Regions from separate parts of the Paenibacillus enshidis genome, predicted to be linked through region 2. Evidence: predicted binding sites of a transcription regulator. Region 2 holds the regulator's gene; each other region holds the start of a gene.
What was found. The regulator LexA, encoded in region 2, represses DNA repair genes until DNA is damaged. The targets are predictions, from matches to a motif close to CGAACATATGTTCG.

Region 1 (6,087 bases), on a different contig from region 2:
AGACGTCCGAGAATTTTGATCAAATCCGGGTGCAGGCTGTGCACTCCCACTTCAAATGTAGCCTGTTCACCATATTCTCTGATTCGTTCATCAACTTCCCGACGGGATTTCTCCACCATTTCTTCGATACGGGCCGGATGAATCCGCCCGTCTGCGACGAGTTTCTCCAGAGCGGTCCGTGCAATTTCACGGCGGATGGGATCAAATCCGGACAAGATTACAGCCTCAGGCGTATCATCGATAATGAGATCAATGCCCGTAAGGGTCTCTAGCGCACGGATGTTACGTCCTTCACGTCCGATGATGCGCCCTTTCATTTCTTCATTCGGCAAAGTTACAACAGATACCGTCGTCTCGGCCACATGATCTGCGGCACAGCGTTGAATAGCCAATGTAATGATTTCGCGGGATTTCTTATCCGCTTCCTCTTTGGCCTGCTGCTCAATTTCCTTGATCATTTGAGCCGTCTCATGACGAACTTCCTGCTCTACGTTAGACAATATGATGCTCCTCGCATCCTCCATCGTAAGGTTGGATATCCGTTCCAGTTCTGTCACCTGACTTTTGTAAATCAGCTCAATTTGCTGCTGGGTTTCATCAATTCTTTTCTCTTTGTTAGCCACTTGTTCTTCTTTTCGTTCCAGCGATTCTATTTTTTTATCCAGCGACTCTTCCTTTTGCAGCAGTCTTCGTTCCTGCCGTTGAATTTCATTCCGACGTTCACGAGTTTCTTTTTCAGCTTCGTTACGGATGCGATGGACTTCGTCCTTCGCCTCCAGTACCGTTTCTTTCTTCAGTGCTTCTGCCTCTTTCTTTGCGTTCTCCACAATTTGTACGGCAGCTTGCTCCGCACTGGAAATTTTAGCTTCTGCAATAGATCTGCGAATAAAATAACCAATCCCGAACCCAAAGAATAATGCGGCTACAACGAGAATGATCGAGATTCCAGGACTCATACTGTTCACCTCCTCGTTGGTTCCTCCAAGGCATTCCTTGGGACTTGTTCAGTTGTTCATTACGCTTCATCAATGTGAACATGCTTCCACATGTACAATACCGCCCGAAGGGCGGCTTCACTTGTTATGGGCGATGAGAATCAGTTCCAGACGTCCCCTTTTGGGGAAGGAAAAAGAGGATCGTGTGAACACGGATTCATGTCCATTTTATTACTCGACAATCAGCATTGTCAAGAGAAGGCAAACATACATACGTCTCTCTGCCGCCAGCTCCGGGAAGGCTTACAGGCTAATCCCAAAGCAGTTCATCCTCCTCTGCTTTCAGATCTGTCTGGTCATTGCTGCGCAATGACTGAAGAACTCTTCTCGTAAGCTCGCCGGAATAACCACGCCTCATTAAAAATGAATAGGTTTTTCGCTTTTTTTCGCTTGCTTCACCACGAGTCTGATCCCATTTTTTCTGACCTGCCTGCAATGCGCTCTCCCATTCCTCCGCCTCGCTGATATCGCCGAGTGCATGGGCAATGATCGATCTGTCCACACCTTTTTGCTGAAGCTCCTGCCTGATCCATAACTTCCCTTTTCCCCGACCGGATACTCTCTGCCGTGCCCACTGCCTGGCATACAGTTCGTCATCCACCAGCCTCTCTTTTTCTAGACGGGCCAATGTTTCCTCTACGACTGCCGGTTCCAGTTCTCTCTCCAGCAAGCGCCTTGACAGCTCCTGACGTGTTCGCGGTTTGCGCGCCAAATATTGCAATGACATGACATATGCCTGCTGCCTCTCATCTGCCATGACAATGTCCGACAGCTCACTTTTATTGAAAAACGAACCTTTGGTCATGTGGTATTTGATCATGACATCCTCAAGAACAGATAGCGAATACGGTCCGAAGTGTATCATGTATCTGCCCCGCATGCCGCGCTTTCCCTGCTCTACCCTGGTAATTTCAAGCTCCTCATCACCCGGGAAATGTTCTATGCCCTGCTGAATTGTATGCTTCTCTTCCACCGGCTCATACTTCATTCCTGAAAGGCCCTCTCTTAGCTTTCCTTTTTTAAGATATATAAATGAAAACGCCCTGCTCATCACAAGCAGGGCGCCATTGTAATCCAATATAACGATTATTCAAGCTCAAGCAGTTCTTGCTCTTCTTTGGCTTCCTTCGCAAGATCCTCAGCGCTCGGAGCCGCAACCGTCGTAACGAGATTGCTTGCAACGCGGATTTTCTGTTCAATGGCATTCGTCAGGTTCTGATTTTCTTTCAGGAACTGCTTGGCATTCTCACGGCCTTGACCGAGACGCTCCCCTTCATAAGAATACCAGGCGCCGCTCTTATCAACAATGTCAAGCTCGGTACCCATATCGAGCAAGCTGCCTTCCCTGGAAATGCCTTCTCCGTACATGATATCCACTTCGGCTTGTTTGAAAGGAGGGGCCACTTTATTTTTAACAACTTTAATCCGGGTGCGGTTACCCACGACGTCGTTGCCCATTTTCAAACTTTCAATACGGCGTACATCCAGCCGGACTGTGGAGTAGAACTTCAGAGCACGGCCGCCCGGCGTCGTCTCCGGATTGCCAAACATAACGCCGACTTTCTCGCGCAACTGGTTGATGAAGATGGCAATGGTCTTCGATTTGTTGATGGCACCGGAGAGCTTGCGCAGAGCCTGGGACATCAGGCGTGCCTGCAGACCCACATGCGAATCTCCCATTTCACCTTCGATTTCAGCCTTCGGTACGAGAGCCGCTACCGAGTCAATAACAATGATATCTACTGCGCCACTGCGCACAAGCGCTTCGGCAATCTCCAACGCCTGCTCACCCGTGTCCGGCTGGGAAAGCAGCAGTTCGTCAATGTTGACACCCAGTTTTTTTGCATAGGAAGGATCCAGAGCATGCTCCGCATCAATGAAGGCAGCCTGTCCGCCAGTCTTCTGTACTTCGGCAATCGCATGCAACGCTACCGTCGTTTTACCTGAAGATTCCGGTCCGTATATTTCAATAATGCGGCCTCTTGGAAAGCCGCCGGTTCCTAGCGCAATATCCAGAGCAATCGATCCACTGGGAATTGTCTCCACCTGCATGTGAGTCGATTCACCCAGCTTCATGATCGAACCTTTACCAAATTGCTTTTCTATTTGACGGAGCGCCATATCCAGCGCAGCACGACGATCTGACAATTAGCTCACATCCTTCATTGTTTATACTGTTATAATACCTTGTTTGGACACGTTTGCCAAGCATTTTTTCGAACATACATTCGTTTTTTTTTGCGCTGTCCGATAACATCCGACAACTTTGGACCAGCACAAGGGAGCATTCTTTAATGATAGTAAAGAAGTATTCACTTCCTCAAACAAAAAAAGAACCGTTGGCAAATTCGTTGCCACGGTCCTTCCGTGTAACTGGATTATATCATTCTTTTTCATTTTCTACAAGCCGGCGCCACAGTCTGTATAAAATAGCCTTGGCCGAGCGGATGCGAATGGTCTCCCGGTTGCCGTTCAGGCGCAGCTCATGAATCTCCGTCTCCTTGCCCCGCTCCGCGATCGCAATATAGACAAGCCCTGCAGGCTTAAGCTCGGAATAACCCGGACCCGCCACGCCTGTAACCGACAGCCCGAAATCGCTGTCCATGACCATTCTGACCTGCTCTGCGAGCACCTGCGCCACCTCCGGGCTCACCGCTCCCGGACAATTCTCTCCCTCAAGGTAATCATGGGGCACATTCAGCAGCTTCTTCTTGATCTCGTTGGAGTAACAAACGATTCCGCCTTTGAAAATCGTAGCGCTGCCTGGAATGGACGTTAGCATTTCCATAACGAGACCACCCGTGCAGCTTTCCGCCGCCCCGACTGTCAGTCCCAGTTGGCTCATCCATTCCACAATGATTTTTTCCAGGGGCACATCTTCACTGGCATACAGGTGCTCAGGCAGACGCTGCTGGATCTGTACCTCCGCCGCATTCAGTTTGACAAGCGCTTCCGCTTCGCTTGCCGCCTTCGTAGACACCCTGATCGTCACTTCCCCTTCCTTGGCGTAAGGGGCGATTGTCGGATCGCTCTGCCCTTCGATCAGATCAATCAGCCTCGTTTCAAGCGCAGATTCGCCGATACCGGCAAACTTCAGCATTTTGGAGTAAATCGCCATTGCGCTTCCACCTAATGCGTGCTGCAGAATCCACGGCTTTGCCTCCTGTTCAAACATCGGCTTTAATTCCTTGGGAGGACCGGGCAGAATAACATAGTATTTCCCCTCTTGTACAAGCGCGTTGCCCACAGCTAGCCCGGTTTCATTTTTCAGCGGTGTGGCTCCAGCAATCGTCAAGGCCTGGCGACGGTTGTTCTCCGTCATTTCAACACCACGATCCCGGAAGAAGCCCTCGATTTTATCCATCGATAATCTGTCGATATGCAGCTCGCGTCCCAGCACGGAGGCAATCGCATCCTTGGTCAGATCATCCTGGGTCGGCCCCAGCCCGCCGGAAAACAGAATAATATCCGCCCGGCTCTGCGCCGCTTTCACCGCGCTCTCAAGGCGTGTCATATTGTCGCCTACCACGGTTTGAAAGTAGACATCAACCCCGATCGCCGCCAGCTCCTGGGATAGATACTGGGCGTTTGTGTTCACAATTTGCCCCAGCAACAATTCGGTGCCTACTGCGATGATTTCTGCTTTCATTTCGGTGTCCCCCATATCAATTAATATCGCATCTCCGCTGCTCCAAAAGAAAAAGCAATAGGCAACCCTATTGCATTCGTCCTCAAGCACAGGAAAGCCTGTGCTCAAGCTTTGGAGGAACGGAGCAAATGCTTATTCTTTACAAAATAATCATACCCCGAATAAATGGTAATGACAGCGGCCGCCCAAATCGCAATTTGATCAAACGGAATCCCCATAAAAACAAAAGGGAAATTGTTGATCAGCAAAGCAACAATCGCCACGATCTGTATGACCGTTTTCAGCTTGCCCCAATTGCTCGCAGCCACCACGGAGCCGTCAAGCAGCGCAATCTGCCGCAGTCCGGTAACGGCAAACTCCCGGCTTACGATAACTACAGCCACCCAGGAATCCAGCTTCCCCATCTCCACAAGCGAGATGAGCACTGCAGTGACAAGCAGCTTGTCCGCCAGCGGATCAAGCAGCTTGCCCAAATTGGTCACCAGGTTGTGCTTGCGGGCCAGGTATCCGTCGATACCGTCCGTGCTTGCGGCCACGATAAAAATAAGCGCGGCAAGCAGCTGGTTGAAAGGCAGACTGAAGGTCCCCCATTGCAGCGGCTCAGGATAGAAGCTAAACTCCACTAGCAGGCAGATCATCATAAGCGGAATAAGACAAATCCGTGCCAGTGTAATTTTGTTGGGTAAATTCACAGTTCACTCTCCCCTGACAATTCTTAAATGCTTATGTAATTCGAACAGCGTCATCGCCGATGGCTTATCCGTGTATCGACTTCAAGTATAATATACGGCTGAAAGACGTGTCAAAACAGGGCTATGCCTGTATCCGCCGGATGCCAAAAGCAAAAAAACTCTGGCGCAACCGCACGGTACACCAGAGGAAAGCCTTATTTGAAGTTTGTGAATTGCAGGTCGATGGAAAGATCCGCTTTATGCAGCATCTGAATGATCTCCTGAAGATCGTTTTTGCTTTTGCCTGTTACACGGATTTGATCCCCTTGAATCTGACTCTTCACCTTCAACTTCGAATCGCGGATCAGAATGTTGATCTTTTTCGCATTTTCCTGATCAATCCCCTGCTTGAAGCTCAGCTTTTGCCGGACCGTGCCCATCGAAGCAGGCTCCAGCTTGCCGTAATCGATATTTTTGACAGCAAGCCCGCGTTTGATCATTTTGGATTTCAAAATGTCGATGACCGCATTCAGCTTGTATTCGTCGTCCGACGTAATTGTCAGAGCATCCTTATCCAGCTTGAGACTGCTCTTGCTGTCCTTGAAATCAAAGCGTGTCTCAATTTCACGTTCCGCCTGGTCCACGGCATTCACAAGCTCCTGCATGTCCATCTTGGAAACAATGTCGAATGAATTTTCTGAAGCCATATCGTCACATTCCTTTCGGAAGAAAGTTCAAACTATAATTATATGGAAAAGCGATCCGGATGTCT
Region 2 (6,087 bases):
CTGCTGCGGTTGACAGTCATGTGGTGCCAGAGCCGTGGGATATGCCCGGATACGAACATCCTGTCATTATGGCGGCAGGTACTTTTATCCAGGGGGGCAGCCTTGAATTGTCGGCAGACGCGCCCATCCGGGAGCCGTATATCGGCTATATGCAGGGCGGATTAACGTATTCCCACGTCAAATTTGGCGTATTGAAAGCACTGCAAACGATGAAGGATCGTAATTTACTGTGAGTTTACCTAACACGCCGTTGACATTTTACATCAGGAAAATGTACAATGGGGTGAGTAGAATAGATCACTGGAAGGTTGATGAACGATGGGTGACGAAATTCGCAGAAATATGGCCTTATTCCCGATTGGAATCGTGATGAAGCTTACTGATTTGTCTGCCAGGCAGATTCGTTATTATGAGCAGCACAGTCTGATTGTTCCGGCGCGGACCTCAGGCAACCAGCGGTTGTTCTCCTTTAATGATGTGGAACGGCTGCTTGAAATAAAGGCTTTAATTGAAAAAGGTGTAAATATAGCAGGGATCAAGCAGGTGATGAACCCTGTCAGCAAGGAATCCGAGGAAGCGACAGTCATTACGGCCGATACGGAAGTCAAACGCCGTGAGCTGTCCGATACGCAGCTGCACCGTTTGCTGAAACAGCAGCTGGTGGCAGGCAAACGCCCGGGACAGGTATCGCTCATTCAAGGGGAGCTCTCGCGCTTTTTTAATAATAAGTGAGATATTTCTCAGATTTGTAAAATTCTTTTGGATACCGTCCACAGATAACAGATAAAAGGAGAGGTTACATTGAGTTATACAAAAGAAGACATTCTCCGCATTGCGCAGGAAGAGAATGTACGCTTTATCCGCCTGCAGTTTACGGATTTGCTCGGCACGATCAAGAACGTGGAAATTCCGGTGAGCCAGCTTGTGAAAGCACTGGATAACAAAATGATGTTTGACGGCTCTTCGATCGAAGGTTATGTGCGTATCGAAGAATCCGATATGTATCTATACCCTGATCTGGATACCTGGGTCATTTTCCCTTGGGTTACCCAGGATCGCGTGGCGCGTCTGATTTGTGACGTTTACATGCCTGACGGCACTCCTTTCGCTGGCGACCCGCGTGGCATTCTGAAGAGAGTGCTGAAGGAAGCGGAGCAAATGGGCTTTTCGTCCATGAACGTGGGACCTGAGCCGGAATTTTTCCTGTTCAAAACCGATGAAAAAGGTAATCCGACCGAAGAGCTGAATGATAGAGGCGGCTACTTTGATCTTGCCCCTACAGATCTGGGTGAAAACTGCCGACGTGAAATCGTACTGACCTTGGAGGAGATGGGCTTTGAGATCGAAGCCTCCCACCACGAGGTGGCGCCGGGACAGCATGAGATTGACTTCAAATATGCCGATGCGATTAAAGCGGCCGACCAGATTCAAACGTTCAAGCTCGTAGTGAAAACGATCGCTAGACAGCATGGCCTGCATGCAACGTTCATGCCGAAGCCGCTGTTTGGTGTGAACGGTTCCGGCATGCACTGCCACCAATCGTTGTTCCAGGGCGACGAGAACGCTTTTTATGATGAAAATGACCAGCTCGGCCTGAGCTGGACAGCCCGCCATTACATGGCCGGTATTTTGAAGCATGCCCGCGCGATGGCGGCGATTACGAACCCGACCGTGAATTCGTACAAACGTCTTGTGCCTGGTTATGAAGCTCCGTCTTACGTGGCCTGGTCTGCAAGCAACCGCAGTCCGATGATCCGTATACCGGCTTCGCGCGGTTTGAGCACCCGCGTCGAAGTCCGCAATCCGGACCCTGCCGCGAATCCTTATCTTGCGCTGGCCGTTATGCTTAAAGCAGGTCTGGACGGCATCAAACGCGAGCTTTCACTGCCTGCTCCAATTGACCGTAACATTTATGTCATGACAGAAGAGGAACTGGTGGAAGAAGGAATCGCCAGCCTGCCGGCTGATCTGAAAGAGGCGCTTGGCGAACTGCTGCGCAGCGAAGTCATTGCTGACGCGCTTGGCGACCACGCTCTTGCCTACTTCTATGAGCTCAAGGAAATCGAATGGGATATGTACCGCACACAGGTTCACCAATGGGAGAGGGATCAGTATTTGTCCCTTTACTAAGGGGGAGAGTCCTTGGCGCATCAGCGCTGAGGGCTTTATTTATTTGGACGATGGAAATATAACGTGCAAATGAAGTTCGGACGGAAAAGCCTTGGACACTCCAAGGCTTTTGGTTGTAAATAGTCACATTTGGATAAGGGGGGGCTGTTTAGCGGCCTCTTCTTTTTTTGCCTACAGAGCAGATGTAGCAGCTTGGGTCGTTTTTCACGATTACAGGGTACATATGATGCGGTATAGGAACCGGATGGCATTTGTTGATCACTTCAATGGGGTGAACTACCGGAACGACCGTTGGATAGTAGCGATCATTGATGATTCGAATCGGAGGGCAGACGATAGGCGCTGCTGCCGGATAATAAGTCATTCTGACAACTCCTTTCGGATATGTTGATATAACATATGCCATTTAGCCGTGCTTGATTGGACAATTGCCTGACGGCAGACATTCCTCAGCATTAGCACAGAAACAGAATCATTCATCACATGAACTTCGGATGGAACAGGAACACCCCTGCATTTTATGCAAGATAGCACAAAATGCAGGGGTGTGTTCGGTCTAAGCTGATTTAGTGGAAATCTCTGAACAAACCGACTACCTTGCCCAGTATGCTGACTTTGGTCAAGCGCAGCGGTTCATATTTCGGGTTCTCGGGTTGAAGCCGGACATGATCTTTCTCTTTGTAGAAGGTCTTCACGGTCGCTTCGTCCTCTTCCGTCATCGCCACAACAATATCTCCGTTATTAGCTGTTTGCTGCTGTCTTACAATAACAAAGTCTCCATTACTGATGCCTGCTTCGATCATACTGTCTCCTACAACAGACAGCATAAATATCTTGTCATCGCCGACAAATTGCTGAGGCAGTGGAAAATAATCCTCGATATTCTCTGTGGCCGTGATCGGAATGCCTGCGGTTACCTTGCCGACCACCGGGACCCGGGTTACCGTATAGCTGAACATATGTGTCTGATCCGAATCCTCCTGGCCGAGCAGCTCGATTGCCCGCGGCTTGGTGGGATCCCGGCGGATTAGCCCTTTCTTCTCAAGCCTGTCCAGATGTCCATGGACAGTAGAGCTGGAGGCGAGTCCGACCGCCTCCCCGATCTCTCTTACAGAGGGAGGGTATCCCTTTAAGCGAACCTCATTACGTATGAATTCCAAAATTGCCTGCTGTCTACTGGAAATCTTAGACATATCCCATCAACCCCATTTAAGTAACGTTTGGGAAAATTATAGCATAGAACTGTCGTTCGTACAAACATAAGTTCTGAAAGTCGGCAAACAAATTTTTGCTGATGAAAAGTTATTGTTCAGCAGGCTCCGCAGCCGCAAACCGTGCTTGAACAGATGCGGTTTTACAGATGAAATCAGAAAGAAAATAAAAGGGAACATGCGTTCTAATTCGCACTTGTGCAAAACATGTGTTCGTGTTATATTGGTTTCGAGATAAACAAGAACACATGTTTGGAGGTTGTTGACATGTTAAAATACAGCTCCTATCAAAGCATATATCATACGGCCACGGTACAGGGCGGACACACGGACGTGAGAACCGCCGCGCAGAAGGAAAACTCACTGGTCGGCCTGCTTCGTTTAATCGTTGTCGTAATCGTGCTCTGGATTTCTTTTGCCGGCCTGTTTACAGTATTTGCAGGTTCGTCCGGTTTGCATGCATCCGGGGAGAAGGTAGTCGTACTTTCAGGGGATACGTTGTGGGCAATCGCACAGGAACACAAACCCGACCATATGGATACAAGAGTTTATATGGAAGGAATTATTCGGATCAACGGGCTTAAGAGCTCCGGAATCAGGGCGGGGGATGTGCTGCACCTGCCAGAATTTTGAGAACAAGCCTGTTGCGGAGCTTGCAGGGGAACCTTGACAAGCTCTTTTTAACGTGTCAAAGTGTATAGTATCTTTGCTTATTTGGAGGGGACAAAAATTGGATATTGACAGCTTGGTAGCGCGCATCAATGAGCTCGCGCGCAAAGCAAAAGGAGAGGGCCTGACTGAAGCCGAAATAAAGGAAAGAGCCGAGCTTCGCGAAATTTATCTGGGCAACATCCGCAAAAATTTCCGCCAGCAGCTGGAATCCATCGAATTTGTGGATGACGAGCCGGACCAAGACAAAGGACTAAAGCATTAATTACATTATATAGCGATATACAGCCGGTGTTATGGTCCGGTCCGCTTGTCGGCGGCCCGTGCAGATGCGCCGTCACTATTTAGAGGAAGGAAATGTGCATATGGCTGGTTCATTTGAAAGAAAAATTCGCAAAAACATGGAGAAAGTGAACAAACAGCGCAGAAAGCAGGGGGGACAACCGATCGGCAGCAGCACAGGCAATGCCGGCGATACATATTATGGGCGCAATTTGACAGTCCCGATCATGCTGATGGGCCTGTCTGTCCTGTATCTGGTCTTGACCATGTTCTGGACACAGATAGGCATGAGGGGCATGGATTGGCTTGTATTCGGACTCTATATACTGCTTGCAGTTGTATTTTTTCTTCGCCGTCCGTACCTGCGGGTTGGCAAAAACGCTCTGTATACGTTAAAAGGCGGCAGAGAGCGTTCCATGCCAGCGGATCAGATCAAGGGGATCAAGGTTCAATCCGGATATGTTATCGTTGAAAAGCAGGGCAAAGGTGGCAACTGGATTTTTAACAAAACGCTGGGCCGGTATGATACCGGTGCCATCGCAGAACGGCTCGAGAAATTTGCAGCTTCCAACCAAATCGCGTTTCAATCGGAAGGGTCCGAGTCATAATCGTACACACGGAACAGGCTTTAACAGCCATCGGGTGAATTAAATGAAGGAGTGGGACTAGCAGGATGACGATTCAAGCGGTAATGTTTGATCTGGATGATACACTGTTGTGGGATGAGCGCAGTGTTGAAGAAGCGTTTGCAGCCGTATGTCAGACGGCCTCCGAGGCAACCGGGGTGGATCCGGTCAAGCTGGAAGATGCGGTAAGGGCAGAGGCCAGATTACTTTATGAATCCTATGAGACCTTCCCTTTTACGAAAATGATAGGCATTAATCCTTTTGAAGGCTTGTGGGCAACTTTTACTGGCGGAGATCAGCCCGAATTCCGGCAGCTGGAACAGTTGGCGCCCGTATACCGCAAGGAATCCTGGAGAAGAGGACTCGAACAAGTTGGGGTATCCGATGACGGGCTGGCTGGCAGACTTGCCGAACAGTTCGGGACCGAACGGAGAGCTCGGCCATATGTATATGAAGAAACCTTCCAGGTGCTTGATGACCTCAAGGGCAGATATAAGCTATTGCTGCTGACGAACGGATCTCCTTCGCTGCAGCAGGAGAAGCTGGACGGAGTGCCGCGGCTGATTCCTTATTTTGATCATATCGTCATTTCGGGTACGTTTGGCAAAGGCAAGCCGGATCCGTCCATTTTTGGACATGCTCTGGGATTGCTCGGCATTGAATCGCAGCTGGCGGTCATGGTTGGCGACAAGCTGACGACGGACATTAAAGGTGCGCTCGCAGCGGGGGTTCATGCAGTCTGGGTGAACCGGAACAGCAAGACCAATACGGAGAACATTCAGCCGGATTTTGAAATCAGGCATCTTGCGGAGTTGGAGAATGTAATTAACTCAATATCTTGATCATAGACCGTCCGGACGGGAAAGGTGCGTCGGGCGGTTTTGTCGTACCCGCTACCTAACAAAACAACCCCGTTATCGGCCGGGACGGGCAGCAACAGGGTTGTTTATAAGTGGTTTGCATCGATAGACGTTTTTCTCAAGCTTTAACGAAAGTCGGATCATCATAGTTGTGTGCCACCCATCCGTTTTCTTCGATAAAGAGACGGACAGCCACGATCTTCTGATTTTCCATCAAAGTGAAAAAGTGCGGGGTGTTTTCCGGTACGGAAATGACATCGCCAGGCGACAATTCCACATTAAAGTAGCCGCCGTCAGCGCTTTTAATGA
Region 3 (6,087 bases), on a different contig from region 2:
AGGAAAACGAGCAGACCGCCTGACAGAGGAAGTATAATATGAAAGAACACGGAGAAATCTCCTTTCCGATCCAATTCGTTGTTCTGATTGAAAAAAACGGCTATATCACGTATATGCGGCAGTGTGGACAACCATGACAGGTTAAATGAGTGAACATACCGGAAAGCGGCACAGGCGCCGCTTTCTGCAAATAGAGGAGTGTAATGCAATGGCATCAGTTATATTGGAGCGCGGCCGCAGGAAAAGGCTGGAGCAGGGGCATCCCTGGATTTTCAAAAATGAAATTGCATCCGTGGAAGGCGAGCCGTCTCCTGGAGAAGTGGTTGCAGTGCTGAATCACCAGGGACGTTTCCTGGCGTCCGGCTATTATAATCCCGCTTCACAAATTACCGTACGGGTGGTGTCCTATCAGCCGCTGGAGCGGATGGACAAGGCGTTTTTCGCGGATCGGTTCCGCGAATGCCTGAAGCACCGCCAGCGCTTTATTCCAGAGGGGGATGCTTACAGGCTGGTGTACGGGGAGGCGGATTTTCTGCCAGGTCTGATCGTGGACCGTTTTAAGGATGTGCTGGTGGTTCAACTGCTTACGCTGGGCATGGACTGCTGCCGGGAGGAGATCACCGAAGCGCTTGTCGAGGTGTTCGGGCCTGCCGGGATCTATGAACGCAGCGATGTGTCCATACGTGAGCTTGAAGGGCTGGAGCAGCGCAAAGGCCCGCTTTACGGTGAATGCCCGCGCCATGTAACCGTGACGGAGAACGGGCTGCTCATCAAGGTGGATATCGTGGAAGGGCAGAAGACAGGCTACTTCTTTGACCAGCGCGAGAACAGAGCTGCCATCGCTCCGCTCATGAAGGGATGGGGGGCAAGAAGCGGCATTACGCTGCAGATGGTCGAGGCCGACGGACAACAGGTGCAAAGACCTGTCAATAAAAGCGGCAAAGTCGTTGAATTCCCGTACTGGGACGGAGCGACAGTGCTGGAATGCTTCTCCCATACGGGAAGCTTCACCTTGAATGCCTGCAAATTCGGAGCCAAAAAGGTCACCTGCCTCGATATTTCAGAGCATGCCATTGAGAGTGCGCGGGAAAACGTGCGGTTGAACGGCTTTGAGGACCGGGTCGAATTTGTGGTCGAAGACGCGTTCAAGTACCTGCGGGAGCAGGTCAAGGGGACGGAGGAGCGTTACTTACGCGCGGAGGCGGGGCAGAAGAAGGTCGATACCTCCAAGCCGATTGTGGGCGGAGGCCGGACCTTTGACGTTGTTATTCTGGACCCGCCGGCGTTTGCGAAAACGAAAAGCGCCGTCAAGGGCGCGAGCCGAGGATATAAGGACATCAATCTGCACGGCATGAAGCTTGTCAATGAAGGCGGTTTTCTCGTCACTGCAAGCTGCTCCTACCATATGCGCCCGGACCTTTTTCTGGATACGATTCAGGAGGCGGCGGCGGACGCCGGCAAGATTCTGCGGCTTGTAGAATGGCGTACTGCAGGCAAAGACCATCCGCAAATTTTGGGGGTAGAGGAAGGCCATTACTTGAAATTTGCCGTCTTTGAGGTGCGGAGCCGCGCCCGGATGTAGTCATCAAGCACCCTTTGAAAGGCAGGCTACCGTCTGTTTACTCAAGGGGTTTTTTGCCTTGTTTTTTATCCAAACATACGTTCCTTTGGAAGCAGTTGTGCTATACTTATAGTTATTTAAACGAACTGCCGCATGCTGTTATGCGTCAAGCCTTACATCACCAGGCAGCATGCTGAAATAGAGTTGGAGGGTGAATGCTGATGTCACTCCGTTTTTTGATCGGCCGCTCGGGCAGCGGCAAAACGACACGGATTCGCGAGGAAATCATTGGGGAGCTAAAGGAACAGCCGCAGGGCAAGCCGCTTATCCTGCTTGTCCCGGAACAGGCAACCTTCCATACGGAGCATGATCTGCTGTCGTCGCGTGAGATCAAGGGAAGCGTGCGCGCCCAGGTGCTGGGCTTCCGCCGGCTCGCCTACAGAGTCATGCAGGAGACAGGAGGTGTAGCGCGAACCCCCGTGACGGAAGAAGGCAAAAAAATGCTGCTTTATAAAATCGTGCGCCGCAGGAAGGACGAACTGCAGGTGTTCCGTGATTCGGGCGACCAGCTCGGCTTTGTTGACCGTCTGAACGCCTTGTTTACTGAATTTAAAAGGTACGGGGAGAATCCTGCTTCCCTGCCGGAGCAGCTGGGGCGGATACAGGGAGAGTCAGGTTCACCGATCCTGGGCAGCAAGATTCAGGATATATTGACCCTCTACCGGGACTTCGAGCAGGAGCTGGCCCCCTTGTATCTGGATGGCGAGGATACGATGATGCGTCTGGCCGCACAGATTCCGCACTCTTCCTGGCTGGACGGTGCCAACGTCTGGCTGGACGGTTATCGTGGATTTACGCCGCAGGAATATAAAGTGATCGAGCAGCTGCTGCTGTCTTCCGTTTCCCTGACGGTGTCCCTGACGCTGGACCGGGCATATGCGCCTGACCGTCTGCCGCATGAGCTGGACCTGTTTCATCCGACGGCGTCGGTATATGTGAAGCTGCAGGGCATGGCACGGGAGCGGGGCATAGACGTCCGTGTTGAAGCGCTGCAGCCTCAGACTTTGCCGCGCTTCGCCTCCAGTCCCGAACTGGCTCATCTGGAAGCCGGATTTGACCGGCGCACAGTCTGGGCATCCACTGAGCCCCCGGCCGGCATCGAGCTGTATGCCGCCGCCGACCGCCGCGCCGAGCTGGGAGGGGCGATCCGCGAAATGAGGCGGCTGGCGCGCGAGGAAGGGATACGCTACCGCGACATGGCCGTGTTCGTCCGCAATCCTGCCGATTATGAGCATCTGCTGGAGCCACTTTTCGCAAAATATGAGGTTCCGCTCTTCATTGACCAGAAACGGGATATTTTGCATCATCCACTGGTTGAATTTGTGCGTGCTTCTCTCGATATCGTACGCAGACGCTGGCGCTATGAGGACGTGTTCAGGGCGGTAAAGACCGACCTGCTGCTCCCGCCGGACGGGAGTGTGACCCGTGACTTCATGGACGAACTGGAGAATTATGTGCTGGCCTGCGGTATTCAGGGCAGCCGTTGGACGGACGGCACTCCCTGGCAGGCCGTGCCAAACCTGTCGCTTGAAATGGATGAAACCGAGCGGGTTCAAGCCCGCGATGAAACGCTGGAACGGATGGAGCGGTGCCGGGCTGCTGTAGTTGTGCCGCTGCACGCTTTCGAAAAAAGGATGTCCAGGGCCAAAACCGCCAGAGAGCAATGTGAGGCGGTGTACCGCCTGCTGGAGGACGCGGATATAGGCAGCAAGCTGGACCGGATGATTAGTTATGCGCAAGAGCAGGGTGAACCGGAGCGTGCGCGGGAGCACAGCCAGATCTGGGACGCCGTGCTCGAGCTGCTGGATCAGATCCATGAGATGGTGGGCGAGGAGAAGCTGCCGTTCGAGCTGTTCGCAGGCATGCTGGAAACGGGGCTGGCCGAATACCGCTTGGCTCTTATTCCGCCCGCGCTGGATCAGGTGCTGGCAGGAAGCCCTGACCGTACCCGGGTCAGCGGCATTCAGTATGCTTTTCTGCTAGGCGTGAACGAAGGCGTCATGCCCGCCGTGCCGCAGGAGGAGGGCGTGCTCAGCGAGGAGGAGCGAAGCAGGTTGTCCGAGCAGGGAATCGCGCTTGCTCCGGATGTGACGCGCATGCTGCTGGATGAGCGTTTTCTCGCCTATACGGCGATGACCACGGCGGGACGCAAGCTGTGGGTCAGCTACCCGGTCGCCGATGAAGAGGGCAGGACACTGTTGCCGTCGGAATACATCAGATATTTGCGTCTGATGTTCAGAGGGCTGAAGGAAAAGCCGCTGCTGAGCCAGCCGCTGCCGGGAGCGGACTGGATGGCTCAGGCAGAATATGCGCAGCATGCACCTGAGGCGCTGTCCCAGTTGATCGTGCAGCTGCGGCAGTGGTTGCGCGGCGCGGACATAGCTGAACTGTGGTGGGAGGTCTACAACTGGTATGCAGGTGGCAGCGGAGAGAACCGTGTGAAGCTGGAAATCCTGCTGACCTCCCTGTTCTATGAAAACCGGGCTCAGCCGCTGCGGCAGGAGACGAGCCGGGTTCTGTACGGCAAGCGGTTGCGGACTAGCGTATCGCGGATGGAGCGTTTTGTGGCCTGTCCATTTTCGCATTTCGCGTCCCACGGGCTGAAGCTGAAGGAACGGCAGGTCTATAAGCTGAAGGCGCCGGACATCGGTCAGCTGTTTCACGCGGCCCTGGGGAATATGGCGGCTCGCCTGAAAGCAGACAACCGCAGCTGGGGCAGTCTCAGTTCGGAGGAATGCCGGCGTGAAGCGGAGGCGACGGTTGACCAGCTGGCACCGCGGCTGCAGGGCAAAATTTTGCTGAGCTCGAAGCGTTACGGTTATATTTTCCGCAAACTGAAGGATGTCGTCAGCCGGGCTTCCCTCATTCTGGGCGAGCATGCCCGCAGGGGAAGCTTTGAACCGCTCGGCCTCGAGCTGGATTTCGGTCCGGGCAAGGAGCTGCCTCCGCTGACGTTTGAACTGGAGAACGGCGTGGTTATGGAAGTGATCGGCCGCATTGACCGGGTCGATGTGGCGGAAGGTGAAGAGGGCCTGCTGCTGCGGGTCATTGACTATAAATCAAGCCATAAAGATCTAAAGCTGCACGAGGTCTATTATGGTCTTGCCCTGCAGATGCTGACTTATCTGGACGTGTTGTTGGAAGGAGCGGAGGAATGGCTGGGTGAACCCGCCTACCCGGCAGGTACCCTGTATTTCCACGTTCATAATCCGCTGCTGCAATCCGCCAACGGCATGAGCGCCGGGCAGGCCGGGCAGGAGCTGCTGAAACGGTTCAAGATGAAGGGCCTGCTGCTGGCCGACCGTGACGTCATATCCAAAATGGATGCGGAGCTGGACAAAGGCCATTCGGCCATTTTGCCCGTGGCGGTCAAGGCGGATGGCGGCTTTTACAGCAGCGCGGCGGTGGCGAGTCCGGAGCAGTGGAAATCGCTGCTGTCCGCCGTGCGCAGCAATATCCGGAATATCGGAACACGGATGACGGAAGGTGAGGTTGATATCGTTCCCTACCGTATCCAGCAGGAGACCGCCTGCGATTTTTGCTCCTACAGATCTGTATGCCAGTTCGACGATAGCCTGGAAGGGAGCAGGTACAAGCATTTGGCGAAGCCGGGAAAAGAACAGCTGTGGGACATGCTGAACAACAATCATGAAGGAGGGAGGACGTAGTGATGCACATACCAAAGCCGGAAGGCAGCTTCTGGAGCGACGAGCAGTGGCAGGCCATCGTGCAGTCCGGTGACGACATGCTGGTGGCTGCTGCGGCAGGCTCAGGCAAAACTGCGGTGCTGGTCGAACGGATTATCCGCAAAATCGCCGATCCCGAACTTGGCTTCAGTGTAGACCGGCTGCTGGTGGCAACCTTTACGAAGGCCGCCGCCTCCGAAATGCGCCACAGAATCCGCGAGGCGCTGGAACGCGCGCTGGAGGACAATCCAGGAAGCGACCATCTGCTGCGTCAGCTGTCGCTGCTCGGAAGGGCGTCCATCACGACGCTTCATTCGTTCTGCATGGAGGTCATCCGGCGCCACTATCAGTCCATTCCGCTCGATCCCGGCTTCCGGATCATGAATGAGCATGAAACGGAGCTGATGCGGCAGGAGCTGCTGGAAGAGCTGTTCGAGGAGAAATACGGCGCACACCCTGATGGCAGCGTATTCCGCATGATGGTGGACTGGTTCAGCGGAGAGCGGACCGATGACGCGGTGTACGGGCTGGTGCAGCGGTTGTATGATTTCTCCCGGAGCCACCCCTGGCCGGAGCATTGGCTGCGGGAGACGGCGGCTGCCTTCCGTGTAGGCAGTGTGGCCGATCTGGGGACGACTTCCTGGGCTTCCAGCATTACCACCGATGCGCGGCTTGAGCTGCGCGGCGTGCACAGTCTGCTGGAGCAGGCACACAGCCTGGCTATGCAGCCGGGAGGGCCTGCGCCTTATGCGCTCACACTTGCGGAGGAAATGCAAATGG

Region 1: recA (recombinase RecA) is a predicted target of LexA. The motif match lies at 3,213-3,226, and genes of this name have one in related genera.
Region 3: addB (helicase-exonuclease AddAB subunit AddB) is a predicted target of LexA. The motif match lies at 1,653-1,666, and genes of this name have one in related genera.

What each region holds. Positions count from the first base shown of each region.
Region 1 covers NZ_JBHHMI010000004.1:301,253-307,339, reverse strand. The annotation lists gene rny (ribonuclease Y) at 1-956, opposite strand, end outside; gene ACE41H_RS07570 (regulatory protein RecX) at 1,246-1,983, opposite strand; gene recA (recombinase RecA) at 2,082-3,143, opposite strand; gene ACE41H_RS07560 (competence/damage-inducible protein A) at 3,379-4,644, opposite strand; gene pgsA (CDP-diacylglycerol--glycerol-3-phosphate 3-phosphatidyltransferase) at 4,749-5,336, opposite strand; gene ACE41H_RS07550 (YajQ family cyclic di-GMP-binding protein) at 5,531-6,022, opposite strand.
Region 2 covers NZ_JBHHMI010000001.1:341,520-347,606, forward strand. The annotation lists gene ACE41H_RS01425 (methionine gamma-lyase family protein) at 1-233, shown strand, start outside; gene ACE41H_RS01430 (MerR family transcriptional regulator) at 319-732, shown strand; gene glnA (type I glutamate--ammonia ligase) at 802-2,130, shown strand; gene ACE41H_RS01440 (hypothetical protein) at 2,279-2,494, opposite strand; gene lexA (transcriptional repressor LexA) at 2,697-3,323, opposite strand; gene ACE41H_RS01450 (LysM peptidoglycan-binding domain-containing protein) at 3,609-3,974, shown strand; gene ACE41H_RS01455 (DUF896 domain-containing protein) at 4,072-4,275, shown strand; gene ACE41H_RS01460 (hypothetical protein) at 4,376-4,900, shown strand; gene ACE41H_RS01465 (HAD family hydrolase) at 4,966-5,760, shown strand; gene mtnD (acireductone dioxygenase) at 5,897-6,087, opposite strand, start outside.
Region 3 covers NZ_JBHHMI010000003.1:130,632-136,718, forward strand. The annotation lists gene ACE41H_RS05025 (Na/Pi cotransporter family protein) at 1-50, opposite strand, end outside; gene ACE41H_RS05030 (class I SAM-dependent rRNA methyltransferase) at 209-1,582, shown strand; gene addB (helicase-exonuclease AddAB subunit AddB) at 1,783-5,289, shown strand; gene addA (helicase-exonuclease AddAB subunit AddA) at 5,292-6,087, shown strand, end outside.